Linked DNA regions of Robiginitalea biformata HTCC2501. Each later gene encodes a partner of the first gene's protein in a complex. Links are inferred from orthologs where the notes say so. Each region holds a gene or a part of one and is shown in the gene's direction. Other genes may lie near its edges. The genes, in order: carA and carB.

Region 1 (3,110 bases):
CGATGCTGGCCAATATGGCATGTTCCCTGATCGAACATAAGCGCATCAACACCACGGTTGCCAAGGCCAAGGCGCTCAAGCAGTTCATCGAACCGCTGATCACCAAGTCCAAGGCCGAAAACAACCAGTCTGCCGAACTCGGTACGCACAACCGTCGGATCGCCTTCCGCTACCTGCGCAGCAAGGAGGCCGTATCCGAACTGTTCAGCTCGGTAGCCGAAAAGGTCGGTGACCGCCCGGGCGGATACACCCGCATCATCAAGCTGGGAAACCGGTTGGGTGACAATGCCGACATGGCGATGATTGAGCTGGTGGATTTCAACGAGCTCTACAACGCGGATAAGCCGAAGAAGAAGTCTACGCGCCGCAGCCGCCGATCCAAATCCAAGGGGTCTGCCGCCGCCACAGAGGCACCGGCAGCCGGGCAGGCGCCCGCTGAAGAGCAGGTAGCCGAAGCCAAGGAGGAGAAGGCCCCCGAGGCTCAGGAAGCCAAAGCCGCCGAGGCCAAGGAGGAGAAGGCCGCCGAGGCTCAGGAAGCCAAAGCCGCCGATGAGCCGGCTGAGGCTCCGGAGAAGGAAGCGGAAGACCAAAAAAAAGCCGATGATTCCAAGGAATAAGCGGTACTTTTTAAAAGTTTTAAACCAAAAAGGGATAGTCTTCACAGGCTGTCCCTTTTTTTATGTTATTTTGTCTAACACCTATAATTCACGGAAGTATCTATGAAGTATCAGTCCAAGCGAAAAGCACTGATTTTGCTAGCCGACGGCACCGTATTTTACGGAAAGGCGGTAGGCGACAAAGAGGGAACCGCCTTTGGCGAAGTGTGTTTTAACACGGGAACCACGGGGTATCAGGAAATTTTCACCGATCCGTCCTACTTCGGGCAGCTTATGGTGACTACCAATGCGCATATCGGGAACTACGGTGCCCGGGAGGAGGAAGTGGAATCCGACGGGGTAAAGATTGCCGGGTTGATTTGCAAGAATTTCTCCTATAGTTACAGCCGGCCGGATGCAGATTACAGTTTGCAGGAATTTCTGGACAAGAATGGCCTGTTTTCCATCTCGGACGTGGATACCCGCGCCCTGGTGAGCTATATCCGGGACAACGGCGCTATGAATGCCGTGATTTCCACCCGCGTGGATGAGCTGGACGCCCTCAGGGAGGAGCTCGCAAAAGTGCCCAGCATGGAAGGCCTGGAACTGGCCTCTTCGGTTTCTACCCGGGAACCCTATTTTGTCGGTGAAGCGGATGCGGAGATCCGGATAGCCGCCCTGGATATCGGCATCAAAAAGAACATCCTGCGCAACCTCGCCAAACGCGGGGCTTACATCCAGGTATTTCCGCACGATACCACTTATGAAACCATGGAAGCCTGGAGCCCGGACGGGTATTTTATTTCCAACGGCCCCGGGGACCCCCAGCCATTGAAGGCGGCTGTGGAACTGGCCAAAAAGATCATCGCCGCGGACAAACCGCTCTTCGGTATATGCCTGGGGCACCAGGTGATTGCCCTGGCCAATGGGGTAAGCACTTACAAGATGCACCACGGGCACCGGGGGATCAACCACCCGGTAATCAACCTGCAGACCGGCAAGGGGGAGATCACCTCCCAGAATCACGGATTTGCCGTAAACCGCCAGGAGACCGAGTCGCACCCGGACCTGGAGATCACCCATCTCCACCTGAATGACGACACGGTGGCAGGAATAAGGATGAAGGACAAGAACGTATTCTCCGTTCAGTACCACCCGGAGGCGAGTCCGGGCCCGCACGATGCGGAATACCTCTTTGACCAGTTCTTCGAAACCATCCGGAAAACCACAACAAAAACAACGGCTGTTTAAGATATTGTTACGCGGGTGTCAATAGCCCGGGTACCCGGGCCGGGTCACCGCTGCGTTTCGTATCTTTGCAACCGGAATCAACCGAATAAATCGACAACCTTATGAGTATCATTATCGACGTTCACGCACGACAAATCCTCGATTCGCGGGGCAACCCCACCGTGGAGGTGGACGTAGTGACCGAAAACGGCGTCCTGGGCAGGGCGGCCGTCCCTTCCGGGGCATCCACAGGCGAACACGAGGCCGTGGAATTGCGCGACGGGGGAAAGACATATATGGGCAAGGGCGTGAGCCAGGCCGTAAAGAACGTAAACACGGAAATCGCCGAAAAAGTCCGTGGCATGCTGGTGTATGAGCAGAACAAGATCGACCAGGCGATGATTGAACTGGACGGCACCCCGAATAAGGGAAGGCTGGGCGCCAACGCGATCCTGGGGGTTTCCCTGGCCGTGGCCAAGGCAGCCGCCAATGAAATGGGCCAGTCCCTGTACCGCTATGTGGGCGGGGTAAGCGCCAATACGCTGCCGGTTCCCATGATGAACATCATCAACGGGGGGTCTCACTCGGATGCCCCGATCGCCTTCCAGGAATTCATGGTCATGCCGGTCAAGGCCAAAAACTTTACCCATGCCATGCAAATGGGGACTGAAATCTTCCACAACCTGAAGAAGGTCCTCCACGATCGCAACCTGAGCACCGCTGTGGGGGATGAGGGCGGATTTGCCCCGACCCTGGACGGAACGGAGGACGCCCTGGATACCATCGCGAAGGCTGTGGAACAGGCCGGGTATAAAATGGGGGACGAGGTAATGATCGCCCTGGATTGTGCCGCGGCTGAATTTTTTGTCGACGGCAAATACGACTACACGAAATTCGAAGGGGACAGCGGGGCCGTGCGCAATTCCGCCGAACAGGCCCAGTACCTGGCGGACCTGTGTGCCAAATACCCGATTATCTCGATTGAGGACGGGATGGACGAGAACGACTGGGAAGGCTGGAAAATGCTCACCGATAAAGTTGGCGATACCGTTCAGCTCGTCGGGGACGATTTGTTCGTCACCAATGTGGAGCGCCTCTCCCGCGGGATCGACGAGGGGATTGCCAATTCGATCCTCATCAAGGTAAACCAAATCGGTACCCTGAGCGAAACCATCGATGCGGTGAACATGGCCAAGAACGCCGGGTATACCTCGGTGATGTCCCACCGCAGCGGGGAAACCGAAGACAACACGATTGCCGACCTGGCCGTGGCCCTGAATACCG
Region 2 (3,698 bases), 1.4 Mb from region 1 along the record:
ACCCCAACTTTTCCTGGGCGGTGGTGCTACCGGTCAAAAACAGGGTGAAAAGTGCTAAAAACAGGGCCTTGGACATGGGATTGGCAGCGTTTAAACGGCTGCCGCAAAAGTACTAAAAACTATTCGAAAAAAAATTTATTTGCATTTGGGATTGCCAAAACTCTTCGTATATTTGCGCCCAGATTTTCAAGAGGCTCCGGGCCTTAATCCATCAAGCGGAAAAAGATTCAAGATGAAAAGAACATTTCAGCCTTCCAAAAGGAAAAGGAAAAACAAACACGGCTTTCGCGAGCGCATGGCTTCAGCCAACGGTCGGAAAGTGCTGGCCCGCAGAAGATCCAAAGGACGTAAAAAACTGAGCGTATCCTCTGAGCCACGGCATAAAAAATAATGGTGTACCCAATCATAAAATCTGAAGGTGTTACTTTTGAAAGTAGCACCTTTTTTTTGTCCACTAACTCCAAAAAGTTCGCTTCCCCATGCCCAAAAGAAAAGATCTAGAAACCCTGTTGATTATCGGTTCGGGCCCAATTATCATCGGCCAGGCCTGTGAGTTTGATTATTCCGGTTCCCAGGCACTCCGGTCGCTCCGGGAGGACGGGATCAAAACCGTACTGATCAACAGCAACCCGGCCACCATCATGACGGACCCGTCCATGGCCGACCACGTTTACCTGCTGCCCCTGACCACCAAGTCCATCCTGGAGGTGCTCAAAAAGCACCCGGAAATCGATGCGGTCCTGCCCACCATGGGGGGACAGACAGCCCTGAACCTGTGTATCGAGGCAGGAGACAAAGGCATTTGGGAGGATTTCGGAATTGAAATCATCGGTGTGGACATCGATGCGATCAACATTACCGAAGACCGGGAGAAATTCCGGGATCTGATGAGCCGCATCGGCGTGGCCATGGCGCCGCAGGCCACAGCCACCTCCTTCCTGCAGGGTAAGGAAATCGCACAGGAATACGGCTTTCCGCTCGTTATCCGGGCCAGTTATACCCTGGGGGGAGCCGGGGCCTCCATCGTTTACAAACCCGAGGACTTCGACAACCTTTTAAGCGTCGGACTGGAGACTTCCCCCATCCACGAGGTGATGATCGACAAGGCGATGATGGGGTGGAAGGAATACGAGTTGGAATTGCTGCGCGACAAAAACGACAACGTGGTCATCATCTGTACCATCGAGAATATGGACCCGATGGGGATCCACACGGGCGACTCGGTAACCGTGGCCCCGGCCATGACGCTTTCGGACCGCACCTTCCAGCGGATGCGGGACATGGCCATCCACATGATGCGCAGCATCGGGGACTTTGCGGGCGGATGCAACGTACAGTTTGCGGTAAGCCCGGACGAGAAGGAGGATATCATTGCCATCGAGATCAACCCGCGGGTATCCCGGTCTTCGGCCCTGGCTTCCAAGGCGACGGGTTATCCCATTGCCAAGGTGGCCGCCAAGCTGGCCATCGGCTACCACCTGGACGAGCTGGACAACCAGATCACCCAGTCCACCTCGGCCCTGTTTGAACCCACTCTGGACTACGTAATCGTTAAGATTCCCCGCTGGAATTTCGACAAATTCGAGGGCGCCGACCGGACGCTCGGACTGCAGATGAAGGCAGTAGGGGAGGTGATGGGAATCGGCCGATCCTTCCAGGAAGCCCTTCACAAAGCAACCCAGTCCCTGGAAATCAAGCGGAACGGTCTCGGAGCTGACGGCAAGGGGTATCGGGACTACGACAAGATCATCGACAAGCTCACCCATCCCAGCTGGGACCGGGTATTTGTGATCTACGATGCCATCCAACTGGGAATACCGCTGAGCCGCATCCACGAGATCACCAAAATCGATATGTGGTACCTCAAACAATACGAGGAGCTCTATGAACTGGAAAAGGAAATCGGGAATTATACCGTAGAAACGCTGCCGAAGGCGCTGCTGCTGGAGGCGAAACAAAAAGGTTTTGCCGACCGGCAGATTGCCCATATGCTCGATTGCTGGGAGAGCGAGGTCCACGCCAAGCGGATGGCCCTGGACATCAAACGGGTCTACAAGCTGGTAGATACCTGCGCAGCCGAATTTCAGGCGGTAACCCCGTATTACTACTCCACCTTCGAGGAAGAGATCGAGACAGCCGACGGGAAGCGGTATGTGGCCAACGACAGCGAGGTCACAGACCGGAAGAAGATCGTGGTGCTCGGTTCCGGGCCCAACCGGATCGGACAGGGGATCGAGTTTGACTACTGCTGCGTACACGGGGTGCTGGCCGCTGCGGAATGCGGTTACGAGACCATCATGATCAACTGCAACCCGGAAACCGTTTCCACGGACTTCGACACGGCGGACAAGCTGTATTTCGAGCCGGTATTCTGGGAGCACATCTACGACATCATCCTGCACGAGAAACCCGAAGGGGTCATTGTGCAGCTCGGCGGGCAAACGGCCCTGAAACTGGCGGAAAAGCTCGATAAATACGGCATCCGCATCATGGGCACCAGCTTTGCGTCCCTGGACCTGGCCGAAGACCGGGGGAGTTTCTCCCGACTGCTGAAAGACAACGACATCCCCTATCCGCAGTTTGGGGTGGCGGAAAGCGCAGACGAGGCGCTGCAACTCGCCGATGAACTCAAATTCCCATTGCTCGTGCGGCCTTCCTACGTGCTGGGCGGCCAGGGGATGAAGATCGTCATCAACAAGGAGGAACTCGAAGCGCATGTCGTGGACCTGCTCCGGAAGATCCCAAACAACAAGCTGCTACTCGATCACTACCTGGACGGGGCCATCGAGGCCGAGGCGGACGCTATTTGCGACGGGGAGGATGTCTATATCATCGGGATCATGGAACACATCGAACCCTGCGGAATCCACTCCGGCGATTCGAATGCCACCCTGCCGCCGTTTAACCTCGGGGAATTTGTGATGCAGCAGATCAAGGACCATACCCGGAAGATCGCCCTGGCGCTGAATACGGTCGGGCTCATCAACATCCAGTTCGCCATTAAGGACGACATGGTCTACATCATCGAGGCAAACCCCCGGGCGTCCCGTACGGTGCCCTTTATTGCCAAGGCCTATGGGGAGCCCTATGTAAATTACGCCACGCGGATCATGCTGGGGAAAAACAAGCTGAAGGACTTTAAATTTAATCCGAAACTGGAAGGCTTTGCCATCAAGCAACCCGTATTCAGCTTCAACAAATTCCCCAACGTCAACAAGAACCTGGGGCCGGAGATGAAGAGTACGGGAGAGAGCATCCTGTTTATCGAGAGCCTGAAAGACGACGAGTTCTACAACCTGTATTCCCGGCGGAAAATGTACCTGAGCAAGTAAGCGGCTCTTATTCCCCGGGCCCCGAATCCTTTTCGGAGTCCAGGTCAAAATCCAGGGATACCGCAACCTCTTCGGCAATCTTGGTGAAGACGATTTTGGGGATGTCAATATCGTGGTCGGCCGTGCGGACTGTAAAATCCGAATGGATTCGCCACCCCCTGGGCGTGCGGCGGATTTCCGCCTCCACCACGCGCTCCCGGGCCACTCCGTGAACCGTGAGCGTTCCCGCTATACGGCACTGGCGGGTATCCCCGGGGGCCATATCGGCGTGGCCCGAGATCTTTCCGCTGAAGGTCGCTTTCGGGAACTTGTCTGACTCCATGTAATTTTCGTTAAAGTGCTCCTGCATTAATTTCCGGCGGAACC

The links.
Region 2: the proteins of carA (region 1) and carB are in contact, whole or in part, in a solved structure (PDB 1KEE), measured with the Escherichia coli proteins. The link is inferred for Robiginitalea biformata HTCC2501 from one-to-one orthologs.

What each region holds. Positions count from the first base shown.
Region 1 is NC_013222.1:1,477,080-1,480,189, forward strand. The notes cover bases 1-2,783. They hold carA (glutamine-hydrolyzing carbamoyl-phosphate synthase small subunit), read left to right. Parts: upstream 1-719; coding sequence 720-1,847; downstream 1,848-2,783. Other genes in these bases: eno (phosphopyruvate hydratase), read left to right, coding at 1,949-2,783. Also shown: more of eno, read left to right, coding at 2,784-3,110. UniProt on the Escherichia coli protein: Small subunit of the glutamine-dependent carbamoyl phosphate synthetase (CPSase).
Region 2 is NC_013222.1:2,852,490-2,856,187, reverse strand. What follows is about bases 162-3,532. They hold carB (carbamoyl-phosphate synthase large subunit), read left to right. Parts: upstream 162-479; coding sequence 480-3,332; downstream 3,333-3,532. Other genes in these bases: RB2501_RS12730 (YceI family protein), read right to left, coding at 3,340-3,532; rpmH (50S ribosomal protein L34), read left to right, coding at 233-391. In the rest of the region: RB2501_RS12740 (DUF6263 family protein), read right to left, coding at 1-76; more of RB2501_RS12730, read right to left, coding at 3,533-3,698. UniProt on the Escherichia coli protein: Large subunit of the glutamine-dependent carbamoyl phosphate synthetase (CPSase).